Regions from separate parts of the Mesorhizobium oxytropidicola genome, predicted to be linked through region 4. Evidence: riboswitches for the same ligand, from Rfam matches in the RefSeq annotation. Region 4 holds a riboswitch; each other region holds the start of a gene.
The links. A riboswitch is a leader RNA that binds a small molecule or an ion and turns the genes downstream of it on or off. The one in region 4 is predicted to bind thiamine pyrophosphate.

Region 1: linked by a shared signal. The riboswitch ahead of thiC (phosphomethylpyrimidine synthase ThiC) and the one ahead of thiB (thiamine ABC transporter substrate binding subunit) in region 4 are both predicted to bind thiamine pyrophosphate.
Region 2: linked by a shared signal. The riboswitch ahead of AC0V8S_RS16855 (YkoF family thiamine/hydroxymethylpyrimidine-binding protein) and the one ahead of thiB (thiamine ABC transporter substrate binding subunit) in region 4 are both predicted to bind thiamine pyrophosphate.
Region 3: linked by a shared signal. The riboswitch ahead of thiC (phosphomethylpyrimidine synthase ThiC) and the one ahead of thiB (thiamine ABC transporter substrate binding subunit) in region 4 are both predicted to bind thiamine pyrophosphate.

What each region holds. Positions count from the first base shown of each region.
Region 1 covers NZ_CM149692.1:4,490,754-4,494,280, reverse strand. Annotated here, with positions in the region: gene AC0V8S_RS22370 (beta-ketoacyl-ACP synthase III) at 1-925, shown strand, start outside; gene panD (aspartate 1-decarboxylase) at 982-1,434, shown strand; TPP riboswitch at 1,539-1,655, shown strand; gene thiC (phosphomethylpyrimidine synthase ThiC) at 1,760-3,527, shown strand, end outside.
Region 2 covers NZ_CM149692.1:3,364,471-3,367,997, forward strand. Annotated here, with positions in the region: gene AC0V8S_RS16845 (glycosyltransferase family 39 protein) at 1-1,071, shown strand, start outside; gene msrA (peptide-methionine (S)-S-oxide reductase MsrA) at 1,247-1,765, shown strand; TPP riboswitch at 2,051-2,163, shown strand; gene AC0V8S_RS16855 (YkoF family thiamine/hydroxymethylpyrimidine-binding protein) at 2,154-2,762, shown strand; gene AC0V8S_RS16860 (ABC transporter permease) at 2,798-3,527, shown strand, end outside.
Region 3 covers NZ_CM149692.1:3,800,365-3,803,891, reverse strand. Annotated here, with positions in the region: gene thiO (glycine oxidase ThiO) at 1-531, opposite strand, end outside; gene thiC (phosphomethylpyrimidine synthase ThiC) at 528-2,363, opposite strand; TPP riboswitch at 2,468-2,583, opposite strand; gene AC0V8S_RS18930 (FkbM family methyltransferase) at 2,680-3,438, opposite strand; gene AC0V8S_RS18925 (hypothetical protein) at 3,435-3,527, opposite strand, start outside.
Region 4 covers NZ_CM149692.1:1,502,453-1,505,979, forward strand. Annotated here, with positions in the region: partial or broken gene AC0V8S_RS07515 (ABC-F family ATP-binding cassette domain-containing protein) at 1-734, opposite strand, end outside; gene AC0V8S_RS07520 (thiamine diphosphokinase) at 736-1,395, opposite strand; TPP riboswitch at 1,484-1,598, shown strand; partial or broken gene thiB (thiamine ABC transporter substrate binding subunit) at 1,642-2,639, shown strand; gene thiP (thiamine/thiamine pyrophosphate ABC transporter permease) at 2,818-3,527, shown strand, end outside.

The sequences.
Region 1 (3,527 bases), 3.0 Mb from region 4:
AAATGCCGAGATCGAGAGCAATCTCGGCCTCGAGCCGGGCTGGATCGAGCGGCGTACCGGGATACTGTCGCGCTTCTGGGCAACGGACGAAGACACGCTGTCTGGCCTTGCCGCTCATGCCGGCGACATGGCGCTGGCGAACGCCGGCATCGACCGCAGCGACATCGGTCTGCTGTTGCTTGCCACCTCGACGCCCGACCACCTTCTGCCGCCAAGCGCGCCGCTGGTCGCACACCGGCTCGGACTCGGCCGAGCCGGAGCGGTCGACCTGACCGGCGCCTGCGCCGGCTTCATCTATGCGCTGATGTTCGCGGATGGATTCACCCAGCTGCACGGCAAAGCGGCCCTCGTCATTGCCGCCAACATCCTCAGCCGCCGCATCAACCCGGCCGAGCGCGCCAGCGCCGTGCTGTTTGCCGATGCCGCCGGCGCCCTGGTGATTGGTCCGTGCGAGGATGCTGATCGGGGGATTCTCGGAGCCTCGGTGGATTCGGACGGCTCGCGCTACGGGCTGATTCAGATCCCGGCGGGCGGAAGCAACATCCCGTTCCATGGCGACCTCGACCTCGGGCAAACCCGCATGACGATGACCGACGGCCGCGAAGTGTTCGCCAAGGCCGTCGAGATGATGACCGCCTGCTCGCAGGATGCATTGGCCACAGCCCGGACGCGGCCGCAGGACATCGATCGGTTCGTGCCGCATCAGGCCAATGCCCGCATCTTCGATGCGGTCGGGAGGAACCTTGGCATAGCGGATCATGTAACCGTTAAGACGATCGCCGACTACGGCAATTCTTCCGCAGCAACGATCCCGCTCTCGCTCTCGCTGGTCCATCAGACGGAGCCATTTCGGTCGGGTGAGAAGATTCTTCTGGCGGCGGCGGGTGCGGGTCTTAGCGGTGGTGCTCTCGTCGTCGGCATTTAGCCGACCAAGCGAGCGCGCCAGGACGGATCATGAATGATCTATGGGGCAACAGAGCAATGCGAAAAATAGTCGCCGGCAAGCTGCACGGTATCCACGTCACCGAAGCAAACCTCAACTACCACGGTTCGATAACGCTGGACCCTGACCACTGCGAAGCAGCCGGGATACTGCCGATGGAATTCGTGGAGATATGGAACAAGAATTCCGGTGCGCGGATTTCAACGTATGTGATTCTGGGCGAGCGCGGCTCGCGGTGCTGCATCCTCAACGGTGCTGCCGCCCGCACCTGCCAGCCAGACGACCAGATCATTGTCTGCAACTCCATCTACCTGGACGAAGCGCAGATCACCTCGCTGAAACCGAGGATCGTCACTTTTGACCAGCACAACCACATACGTGACCGCCTGAGCTACTCGGTCGATCTCGACGCACATGGCCGGTACAGGTTTTCCATCCTCGACGAGGCGAATGCGGCTTTGGCCATTCCCGCCCTGGTTTCAGGAGCGTGATTTTGTCCCCGATGCATGCGGGGGTTTTATGCTGGGTTTCATTGGCGGCCGGTCGAAGGCGCCCGAATGCGCTTGACAAGATTGCGCTGGCCCGTCCAACTTAAGGCATTCACCAGGGGAGTCCCGGCAAGGGGCTGAGATACTGCTGGCTTTCGCGGCGCAGTGACCCGTTGAACCTGATCCAGTTCATACTGGCGTAGGGACGGTGCAAGCGCTTTGCGGGAGTTCACGCCCGTGGTCCTGTTTTGAACAGGTCGACAAAAGCGTCTTTTCATCCTTCCGGCACAGAACTGGGTCTCCAATGCATGAGCAAAGGAGCCTCAAGATGAATGCCCTCACCCCCGCCGTGTCGACGGGACCGCTGCCCGCCTCACGAAAAATCCACAAGCCCGGTGCCATCCACCCCCAGATCAGGGTGCCGATGCGCGAAATCTCCGTCCATCCGACAGCCGGCGAGCCGCCCGTCATCGTCTATGATCCGTCCGGCCCCTATACCGACCCGACCGTCGAAACCAGCATCGAAAAGGGCCTCGCCCAGCTTCGCCATGAATGGATTACGGCACGCGGCGATGTCGAAGCCTATGACGGCCGCCATGTCCGGCCGGAAGACAACGGATTCGCGGCGGGCGAGCGCCTGACACCGGAATTTCCCGTCCGCAACCGGCCGCTCAGGGCCAGATCAGGCAAGGCGGTGACACAGCTCGCCTATGCGCGCGCCGGCATCGTCACGCCCGAAATGGAGTTCGTCGCCATCCGCGAGAACCTCGGCCGCGAGGTCCTGCGCGGCAAGCTGCAACGCGACGGCGAAGCCTTCGGCGCATTGATACCGGATTTTGTCACGCCGGAATTCGTGCGCGACGAAGTGGCCCGCGGGCGGGCGATCATTCCAGCCAACATCAATCATCCCGAGAGCGAGCCGATGATCATCGGCCGCAATTTCCTGGTCAAGATCAACGCCAATATTGGTAACTCCGCCGTCACATCGTCGATGGCCGAGGAAGTGGAAAAGATGGTCTGGGCGATCCGCTGGGGCGCCGATACGGTGATGGATTTGTCGACCGGCCGCAACATCCACAACATCCGGGACTGGATCGTGCGCAATGCGCCGGTGCCGATCGGCACCGTGCCGCTCTACCAGGCGCTGGAAAAGGTCGGCGGCATCGCCGAGGACCTGACCTGGGAGGTCTACCGCGACACGCTGGTTGAGCAGGCCGAACAGGGCGTCGACTATTTCACCATCCACGCCGGCGTGCGGCTGCACTACATCCCGCTGACCGTTGACCGCGTCACGGGCATCGTCTCGCGCGGTGGCTCGATCATGGCCAAATGGTGCCTGCACCATCACCGGGAGAGCTTCCTTTACGAGCATTTTGCGGAGATCTGCGACATCTGCCGCGCCTATGACGTGTCTTTCTCGCTCGGCGACGGTCTTCGTCCCGGCTCAATCGCCGATGCCAATGACGCAGCGCAATTCGCCGAACTGGAGACGCTCGGCGAGCTGACGCAGATCGCCTGGGCGAAGGATTGCCAGGTGATGATCGAAGGTCCCGGCCACGTGCCGATGCACAAGATCAAGGAGAACATGGACAAGCAGCTCGCCGTCTGCGGCGAGGCGCCCTTCTACACGCTTGGACCGCTGACCACCGACATCGCGCCGGGCTATGACCACATCACTTCAGGCATTGGTGCTGCCATGATCGGCTGGTTCGGCACCGCCATGCTCTGCTATGTCACGCCCAAGGAGCATCTCGGCCTTCCCGATCGCAACGACGTCAAGATTGGCGTGATCACCTACAAGATCGCCGCGCATGCCGCCGACCTGGCGAAGGGGCACCCGGCGGCGAAAGTCAGAGATGATGCCCTTTCCCGCGCGCGCTTCGAGTTCCGCTGGGAGGACCAGTTCAACCTGTCGCTCGACCCCGAAACCGCACGGTCCTTCCACGACCAGACCTTGCCCGAGGAGGCGCACAAGCTGGCACATTTCTGCTCGATGTGCGGGCCGAAATTCTGCTCCATGCGCATTTCCCACGACATTCGTGCCGAAGCGCAGAAGGAAGGCATGGCGGCGATGGCGGCGAAATACCGCGAGGGCG
Region 2 (3,527 bases), 1.9 Mb from region 4:
CTGCTTTGGCGCGCCGGCCGTGGTGGCGGGCCTGGCTGGTGGCTGGCGCTTGGGCTGGTGTCGGGCGTCGGGCTCTATGCCAAGTTCTCCACCGGCCTGCTGCTCGCCTTTGGCGCCCTATGGCTGCTGTCCGACGCGCGCGCGCGCAGCCGGCTGGCGACGCCTTGGCCATGGCTCGGCCTTGCCGTTTTTCTCGCCGTTGCGGCGCCGCTGGCCATCGCGCTCTACCGCATCGACTTCTTGCCATTGACCTATTTTGCCGACCGTGACGTGTGGGTAACCGAACACCGCGCGCGCCTCTACTATATCGGCGTCCAACTGGCCGGGCTCTCAGGCTTCCTCCTGGTGCTGGCGATATCGGGGCTGCTGCGGCGCTCGCCCGCTCCGGAAGCTCCCGTCGAACGCGGCATTCTGGTCTATCTCGTGTGGATGGGGCTTGGGCCGGCGACCCTGATCATGGTGGCCTCGTTGTTCACCGGCACCGGCGAGTCCTGGGGGGCGCCGATGTACAATCTTGTCGGTGTTACGGTGCTCGCCTTTCTCGGCCACCGGCTCGGCGCCATCGAGATGCGAAGGCTGGCGATCTGTGCCTTCCTCTGCATCGTCACCATGTCGGGCGCCTATGCGACCCTCCGCTGGACGGGCTGCAATGTGCGGGGGCGCCTCGACGCCGTCTGCTGGCCGGCGCAGCCGATCTCGGACGAGGCCGAGGCGGTTTGGCATGCGGCCGCGCCCGGCCGGCTCGACATTGTCGGCGGCGATACCCAATTGGCCATGCTCGCGGGCCTCAATGCCTATGACAAGCCGTCGATCTTCACCGACCTCGATACCCGGTTCGCGCCCTGGATCACCAGGCAGCGCTTGCGCGACCACGGCATGCTGATGGTTTGGCCTGGGCATGGCATGCCGCCGCAGTTGCGGACATGGCTGGGCAACCTGCCGGTCAAGACCGTTCTTTTCAACTGGTCGCGCACGGCGCCGCCTGTGGCAATCAGCTTTGCCGCCATTCCGCCTGGCACGCGGTATCTGCCGCTTGACGCCGACAGCCGGACCCGGCATCCGCGTAATTGAAGCGGTTCGATCCCTTAGCCGCGTCGTAATATCGTTCGCGCATGGCTGCGTTCGTCTCCATGCGACTGGACGAAGCAGGCGACAATGCCCATTTATTGGGAAATCCAATTTTGTCTGCGCAATTCCGGACGGGAAACCGCTACGCGAATGGAATTGCCTTTTGAGGAGACGTGACATGGCGACTTCGATCGAACGCGCAGTGCTTGCCGGTGGTTGTTTCTGGGGCATGCAGGATCTGATACGGCGCTATCCCGGCGTCATCTCCACCCGTGTCGGCTATAGCGGCGGCGATGTGCCAAACGCCACCTACCGCAATCACGGCACTCATGCCGAAGCCATCGAGATCAATTTCGATCCGGCCGTGATCAGCTATCGCACGCTGCTGGAGCGCTTTTTCCAGATCCACGATCCGACGACGCGCAACCGCCAGGGCAACGATGTCGGGATGAGCTACCGTTCGGCGATCTACTATACCAGCGACGAGCAAAAGCACGTGGCCGAAGACACCATCGCCGATGTCGATGCCTCCGGCCTGTGGCCTGGCAAGGTCGTCACCGAAGTCGCGCCGGCCGGCGCCTTCTGGGAGGCCGAGCCCGAGCATCAGGATTATCTGGAGAAATATCCCAACGGCTACACCTGCCATTTCGTCAGGCCGGGCTGGAAGCTGCCGGTGCGTGAGAAGGCCGCGTCCTGACGTTTGGCGAAACGCATCGTTGGGAAGCGATGTCGAAACAAAGAAAGCCGCGGGGCGGATGCCCCGCGGCTTTTCTTCGTTTATGGCGATGACTTGCTTGCATCGGAGTTCATGTCGCCCGGTGTGGTGGAGGTGGTGCTTGCTGCCGGATCGACGGTGTTGGGCGAAGCCGGCTTGCTCGGGTCTCCAGTGATCGACCCGCCGCCACCCAGATCTGGTGCAATGCTTTTGGCGCGGTGCGCTGAAAAAACGGCTTCCCCTTCGGTTCGAATGGTGCTTTAACGCGCCCATCCACAGGGGTGCTCCGTACGGTCGGGCTGAGACGGGGGCGGCAAGCCCATAGACCCTAGAAGCTGATCTGGGTAATACCAGCGGAGCGAGGCGGGCTATGTTTTCAGGCGCACAGATTTCCCTATATCCCATGGCCGACGATTTCGTCGGCGTCATCCTGGGCGCGCTCGGCGCGCTCGATCCCTACCGGGACAGGCTCAGGATCGAGACCGACGACATCTCGACCTTGCTGGTCGGGCCGCCCGAAGTGTTGTTCCCGGCGCTGCGCGACCTGTTCGTGGCGGCGGCGCGGAGCGGCAAGCATTGCGTGCTGTCGGCGGCCATTTCGCGCGGCTGCCCGGGCGAGCCGGACGATCCGATCTGCCGCTCCGACGCGTTTGGCGGACCTGTCGGGCCGCTCGGCCCACGCAAGGAAGCCGCCATCACCGCCGTGCGCAAAGCTGCTGCCACCGGCCAGCCGGCGGCGGCGCAATTCTCGCTCTATGTGATGGGCGCCGGCGACCACATGGACGAGATTTATGGCTGCATCGATTTCCTGAAACAGTCCGGCGTCTACGATCGCTCCAAGAATTTCTGCACCAAACTGCGCGGTGATACGGGCGCGATCTTTTCGGCACTGAACGAAGCTTTCTGCCGCTTCGGGCCAGGCGCCGGGCACGTAACCCTCGACGTCACGGTTTCGGCCAACAGCCCGTCGGCTGTCTAAGCCGGCCGCGCTTCGGCGCGACCCCGTCAAAGGTTATGCCCGTGGTGTCATCATCAGTCGCGTCGCGCCCGCTCGTGGGTTCCCTTGCCAAGGCTGTACCCGCCGTCATCTCGGTCGGGTTGCTGCTTGTGGCGTGGGAGATCTACGCCACCTATTCCGGCATCAAGCCGACGATTCTGCCGGCGCCGTCACGCGTCTTCGAACAGGCGACGCTCAATCGCGACGCGCTGATCGACAACGCCATTCCCACCATCCGCGCCACACTGATCGGCTTTGCCTGCTCGCTCGGCGCCGCCTTCGCGCTGTCGATGTTGGTCGACTTCTTCCAGCCGCTGCGGCGCGCGCTGTTTCCCGTCTTCATCGTCAGCCAGACCTTGCCGCTGGTGGCCATCGCGCCGCTGGTGGTGCTGTGGTTCGGCTTCGGGCTGGCGCCGAAGATCATGCTGGTGGCGCTGGTCACCTTCTTCCCGATGCTGGTGGCTCTGGTACAGGGCTACGAGGCGACCGAGGTCGAGATCGGCCAGATGTTGCGGGCCATGGGGGCAGGGCGCTGGCGCGTCTTCGTGCTGGCACGGCTGCCTTCGGCGCTGCCCTATTTCTTCGCCGGCTTGAGGATCTCCATCACCTATGCCGTGGTCGGCGCGATCTTCGCCGAATATGCCGGCGCGGCGAAGGGGCTGGGCATCTACATGCTCAACGCCAAGAACAATTTCCGCCCCGATCTGGTTCTGGCCGCTGTCGGCGTCAGTGCCGCGCTCACGCTGA
Region 3 (3,527 bases), 2.3 Mb from region 4:
TCCCGTGCAGTCGATCTGCCATTCGAAACCGGAAACAGGCTGGGCGTCGGCCCCGAAGCGGAATTCGACGCCCATGGCCACGAGCTTGTCATGAAGTGCTGCCATCGCCTGGCGCGGGTCGAGATGAGCCTCATCGGGAAACAGCAATCCGCGCCGGAAGCGGCCGGCGAGGTCGGGCTCCAGGAGCGCAATTTCGTCTTCATCGACACGCCGATGCCCCGACGTGCGACTGGCGAACCGGTCGAGCTCGCCAGCATCACGCGGGGCGGCCACGACCAGCGTTCCGGCCCGTGTCACCTGACCCGGCAGCACCGCATCCCACCAGTCAGCGGTGTCGCGTCCGATATCCAGCACCGGCTGCTCGGCGCTTTCTCGCTCACACCATGGCGCCAGCATGCCGCCGGCAAACCACGATGCATTGCCACCGAGGCAATGCCGGGTCTCGACGACGGTCACCGCCGCGCCTCGGATCGCGAGTTCGAAGGCCGCGGTGAGGCCGGCGACGCCAGCCCCTTTGACGAGCACCCTCATGACGGCTCCGGCACCTCTGGCATGAGCGGTACGCCGGTCTTGTCAGCCGGCATGTAGAGATCGCCACCCTCGCGGTATTTCGCCGCCATCGCCGCCATGCCCTCTTTCTGTGCCTCGGCGCGGATGTCGTGGGAGATACGCATGGAGCAGAATTTCGGTCCGCACATCGAGCAGAAATGTGCCACCTTATGCGCCTCCTTGGGCAAGGTCTGGTCGTGGAAAGACCGCGCGGTTTCGGGATCGAGCGAGAGGTTGAACTGGTCCTCCCAGCGGAACTCGAAGCGCGCGCGGGAAAGGGCATCATCCCTGACTTTTGCTGCCGGATGGCCCTTCGCCAGATCGGCGGCGTGGGCGGCGATCTTGTAGGTGATCACGCCGATCTTGACGTCGTTGCGATCGGGAAGGCCGAGATGCTCCTTCGGCGTGACGTAGCAGAGCATGGCGGTGCCGAACCAGCCGATCATCGCCGCGCCGATGCCTGAGGTGATGTGGTCGTAGCCCGGCGCGATGTCGGTCGTCAGCGGTCCGAGCGTATAGAACGGCGCCTCGCCGCAGACGGCGAGCTGCTTGTCCATGTTCTCCTTGATCTTGTGCATCGGCACGTGGCCGGGGCCCTCGATCATCACCTGGCAGTCCTTTGCCCAGGCGATCTGCGTCAACTCGCCGAGCGTTTCCAGCTCGGCGAATTGCGCCGCGTCGTTGGCATCGGCGATCGAGCCGGGACGAAGGCCGTCGCCTAGCGAGAAGGACACGTCATAGGCGCGGCAGATGTCACATATCTCCGCGAAATGCTCATAGAGAAAGCTTTCCCGGTGATGGTGCAGGCACCATTTGGCCATGATCGAACCGCCGCGAGACACGATGCCCGTGACCCGGTCAACGGTCAGCGGGATGTAGTGCAGCCGCACGCCGGCGTGGATGGTGAAATAGTCAACCCCCTGTTCGGCCTGTTCGATCAGCGTGTCACGGTACACCTCCCAGGTCAGGTCCTCGGCAATGCCGCCGACCTTCTCGAGCGCCTGATAGAGTGGCACCGTGCCGATCGGCACCGGCGCATTGCGAACGATCCAGTCGCGGATGTTGTGGATGTTGCGGCCGGTCGACAGGTCCATCACCGTATCGGCGCCCCAGCGGATCGCCCAGACCATTTTTTCGACCTCTTCGGCCATCGATGAGGTGACCGCCGAGTTACCGATATTGGCGTTGATCTTCACCAGGAAACTGCGACCGATGATCATCGGTTCGCTCTCGGGATGATTGATGTTGGCTGGAATGATCGCCCGCCCGCGCGCCACCTCGTCGCGCACGAATTCCGGCGTGACGAAATCGGGAATAGCCGCGCCGAAGCTCTCACCGTCGCGCGGCAGCTTGCCGCGCATGATCTCGCGTCCAAGGTTCTCGCGGATGGCGACGAACTCCATTTCGGGCGTGATGATGCCGGCGCGCGCGTAGGCAAGCTGGGTCACTGCCTTGCCAGCCTTGGCCCTGAGCGGCCGGTTGCGGACCGGAAATTCCGGCGTCAGGCGCTCGCCCACGGCGAATCCATTGTCTTCGGGCCGAACATGGCGGCCGTCATAGGCCTCGACATCGCCGCGTGCCGTAATCCATTCGTGGCGAAGCCGGGCGAGGCCATTTTCGATGCTGGTTTCGACAGTCGGGTCCGTATAGGGGCCGGACGGATCGTAGACGGTGACGGGCGGTTCGCCTGCCGTCGGATGGACGGAGATTTCGCGCATCGGCACCCTGATGTGCGGATGGAGGACGCCGGACTTGTGGATTTTCCGTGAGGCAGGCAGCGGTCCCGTCGAGACGGCTGGGGTGAGGGCATTCATCTTGAGGCTCCTTTGCTCATTGCATTGGAGACCCAGTTCTGTGCCGGAAGGATGAGACGCTTCGGTCGCCCTGCTTGAAAAACAGGACTTCGGGCGTGAACTCCCGCAAAGCGCTTGCACCGTCCCTACGCCAGTATGAACTGGATCAGGTTCAACGGGTCACTGCGCCGCGAAGCCAGCAGTATCTCAGCCCCTTGCCGGGACTCCCCTGGTGAATGCTCCAAGTTGAATGGGCCGGCGCTATTTTGTCAAGCGCATTTGGCCGGCGCGGCAACCGGGACTGATTGCTGTTGTGGACGAAGGTCGGCGGCGAAGCTCAGGCGAAGGCCCAGATATCCTCGGCCTGGAAGCCGACCTGGTAACCCGCCGTCTTCAGTTTGACCACGACCTGGCCGATCTCCGGGGCCGGCAACGCACCAACCTCGACCTTGATCATGCCCGGACGATAGCGTTTGAGGTCGAGTTGTTCGAAGACGATCCAGTCGGCGCCTTCGCAATCGACGAGGAAGGCATCGATGTGGCTGATGCCGTTGCGATCGAGCAAGGTCTGCAGCGTTTCCGAGGGCACCTCGATGTCTTTCAGGTGTGGCGCGAATTTGTTGAAGTTCGCGTCGGCCTCGCCCCAGGCGTTCTTGCCTGACATCAGATTGGTGTCGGTAACCGAGGAGCAGCCGATGAACTCGATCGGCAGCGTGCCCGCCTCGAGCGCGGCGGCATCGAAGGTGTGGACGGTGATCGTGCCTTTCGCCTTGGTGACGGCCACCGGCTCGATGATGAAGCGGTTCGTGTCGGGATAGTTGGCGCGCAGCCGCTTCTGATTGTACGGGATCGGCTCGACCAGCATGGCGCGGGCGCCGGATATCCTGTGCAGCCATGGCGTGACGTCGTCGAACAGCGCGCCGTCGCAAGCGCCGACATTGACCATCTGGAACGGCTGCCCTGCCCCACCGAAGCGTGCCTTCAGCGCCGCCTTGGCCAGGAATTTCGTACCGCGCAGCGAAGGCCCTCGATCGAGCAGGCCTGAGGGAAGGCCGAGCGACAAGGCGATGCGCGCCAGATTGGATAGCGAACTCATGGCTTGTCTCCGGGAATGATGTGCAAGGCGGCGCGATGCTGGCCGCGCGCCACCGCTGCCCACAGCGCCATGAACGGCGTCGCCAGCAG
Region 4 (3,527 bases):
ATGTTGCGTTTGCGCCGTGCCGTGACGCCGTAGCGCAGCCAATGTTCCTCGCGCACGATCTGGCGGCCGAGCTTGTGCTGCTCGCGCTCTTCCTCTTCCAGAACCAGGTCGCGCCATTCCTCGAAATGGCCGAAACCCTTGTCCAGCCTGCGGGTCTGGCCACGGTCGAGCCAGACGGTGGCGCGCGACACGCGTTCGAGGAAGCGGCGGTCGTGCGAGATGACGACGAGCGCCGAAGAGGTGCGCACGAGTTCCTCTTCGAGCCATTCGATGACCGACAGGTCAAGATGGTTAGTCGGCTCATCAAGCAGCAGAATGTCGGGCTCCGGCGCCATGACGCGCGCCAGTGCGGCACGCCTGGCCTCGCCGCCGGAGAGATCGCCCGGCCGCTCCTCGCCGGTGAGGCCGAGATGCTCCATCAGATAGCTGGCACGGTAGGGATCATCGGCGGGGCCAAGCCCCGCCTCGACATAGGCGCGCACGGTGGCAAAACCTTCCATGTCGGGCATTTGCGGCAGATAGCGGACCGTCGCCGAAGGCTGGCTGAACACCTCGCCGTCCTGCGGCTCGATCAGGCCAGCGGCGATCTTGAGCAGCGTCGACTTGCCGGATCCGTTGCGGCCGACCAGGGCGATCTTGTCGCCGGCCGAAGCCGTCAAGGCGGCGCCGTCGAGCAGCGGGGTGCCGCCGAAGGTCAGTTTTATCCCGTCGAGATTGAGAAGGGGCGGGGCCATGTCAGCTTTCGGGCAAGGGATAGGGATGAGCGAGCAGCAGCGCGCGGCCGTGGCCGAGGGCGATTTCGAGGCTGCCCCCGGTCTTGTCGAACTTGACCTCGTTGGAGATGGTCAGGGACGAGCCGAAAGCCACCTCGACCTGGCTCAGCGGCCATTTCGCGCCGGTGACGGTCAGGCCGGCAAGTTCGGAAAAGCCGAGGATCGAAAACAGGGTGCCGTCGGCATAATCGAAGCCGGCCGTTCCCAACAGCAGAGGGATACCTTCCTGGGCGCCGCTGGTCAGCAGGACGTCCGTTCCGGCCTCGGCCAGGCGCAGGGCGAGCGCCAGATGCAGGAAAGCGTGGTCGGCGCGCTTGCCGCCGAACGCGCCTGCCAGCACAAGGCGGGTCGCGCCGCGCTCGAGGGCTGCGGCGATCGCCAGTTCACCGTCGGTCTTGTCCTTCTCCGCCGGGAAGGTCTGGCGGGGCACGGCAGCGAGGTCGTCAGGCAGATTGGCCGGCACCGAATCGAAATCGCCCACCCACAGTTCGGGCACAAGGCCGAGCAGCCGGGCATGGCCGATGCCGGCATCCGCGGCGATGACGCGCGAGCCCTCGACCTGGCGGTCGAGCCGGGGCGTGCGGATGAGATCGCCGCCAAGCAGGATGGTGAATGTGCTCATATCTGGTGGCCTGTACCAGCCCGGCAGCGGAAACGGAAGGCCGGCAAACTGCCACTTGCGCGGTTCCTCGGCCGGGCCTATGTGTCGAAACGCTCTAACGGGGTGCCGGACGCGATCTTCGCGGACCGGCTGAGAGGCAATCTCGCCAACCCGCTGAACCTGATCCGGTTTGTACCGGCGGAGGGATTAGACGTTTCGGACAGTCCGACGCCTCAATTCCTTTCAATTCGAACGAAGGAGGCGCCGATGCGCACGCTTTTATACGCTCTTGTCTCAGCCACGGTTGTGGCGCTGTCCGGGCCGGCCTTGGCCAAGGACAAGCTCACCGTCTACACTTATGAGAGCTTCACCGCCGACTGGGGTCCAGGCCCGGTGGTGAAGAAGGAATTCGAGGCCGAATGCGGCTGCGATGTCGAGTTCGTCTCGGTCGCCGACGGTGTCGCCCTGCTCAACCGCGTCAAGCTCGAAGGGGCATCGACCAAGGCCGATATCGTGCTCGGCCTCGACACCAATCTCACCGCCGATGCCAAGGCTAGCGGGTTGTTTGCCCGCATGGCGCGGTCTCCGATATCAACGTGCCGGGCGGCTGGACGGACGATACGTTTGTGCCCTTCGACTACGGCTATTTCGCTGTTGTCTATGACACGCAGAAGCTGAAGACGCCGCCCAAGAGCCTGAAGGAGCTGGTCGAAGGCAGTGCCGACGACAAGATCGTCATCCAGGATCCGCGCACCTCGACGCCGGGCCTCGGCCTGCTGTTGTGGGTGAAGTCGGTCTATGGCGACAAGGCGCCGGAGGCCTGGGCCAAGCTCAAGACAAAGGTGCTGACCGTGACGCCGGGCTGGAGCGAGGCCTATGGTCTGTTCACCAAGGGCGAGGCGCCGATGGTGTTGTCCTACACGACCTCGCCGGCCTACCACATGGTCGCCGAGAATACCGAGCGCTATCAGGCGGCTTCGTTCGAAGAAGGTGAATATCTGCAGATCGAGGTCGCCGGCATCACCACGACCGGCGCCAAGAACCCGCTGGCGGCAAAATTCATCGCCTTCATGACCGGACCGAAATTCCAGGACGCCATCCCCGAGACCAACTGGATGTTCCCGGCAGGAAAGACCGACAAGCCGCTCAACCCGGCCTTCGACAAACTGGTCAAGCCGACCAAGACCTTGCTGTTCAGCCCCGAAGAGGTTGCCGCCAACCGCAAGGCCTGGGTGGATGAATGGCTGGCGGTGATGAGCAAATGAGCGCGCTTCTCACCCTCCCCCTTGTGGGGAGGGTCGATCCGCGAAGCGGAGCGGGGTGGGGGCTGCGACGCTGAGCACGGCCTCACCCCCACCCCGGCTCGCGGACACCGCTTCGCGGCATCCGCGTTCCGACCCTCCCCACAAGGGGGAGGGTGGAAGGCGCGCGTCCGACCCCCGCATCAGCGCCGGCATCATCGCGCTCGCCGCGATCACACTGCTGATCGGCGGCGCGTTTGCCGGGTTGCTTGTCGAAGGCGCTTATGACCTTTCGGGCGCCTGGGCAGCTTTCGATCCCTATCTCCTACGTGTCGTGCGCTTCACGCTCTGGCAGGCCGCCCTCTCGACCCTGCTTTCTGCCGGCCCGGCGCTGTTCGTGGCGCGTGCTTTGTCGCGGCATCCGCGCTTTTTCGGCCGCGCCTTCATCCTGCAGCTCTTCGCCGTGCCGCTGGCGCTGCCGGCGATCGTCGCGGCGCTTGGCATCCTCGCGCTTTACGGCCGCGCCGGCTATTTCGCCGGCCTGTTCAGCGCCGTCGGCGGCCAGGGCTGGCCAGGTATCTATGGCCTGTCCGGCATTCTCGTCGCCCACGTCTTCTTCAACCTGCCGTTGGCAACGCGGCTGTTCCTCGAGGCGCTGCAGACCATCCCTGCCGACCAGTGGCGGCTGGCGAGCCAGCTCGGCATGGGGGCGCGGCCGGCGTTCCGGCTGATCGAATGGCCGACGCTGCGCGCCGCTCTGCCCGGCGTCGCCGGGCTGGTCTTCATGCTCTGCATCACCTCCTTCACCATCGTTTTGACGCTTGGCGGCGGGCCGGCCGCGACGACGCTGGAGGTCGGCATCTATCAGGCGCTGCGCTTCGATTTCGATCCCGCGCGGGCGGTGACACTGAC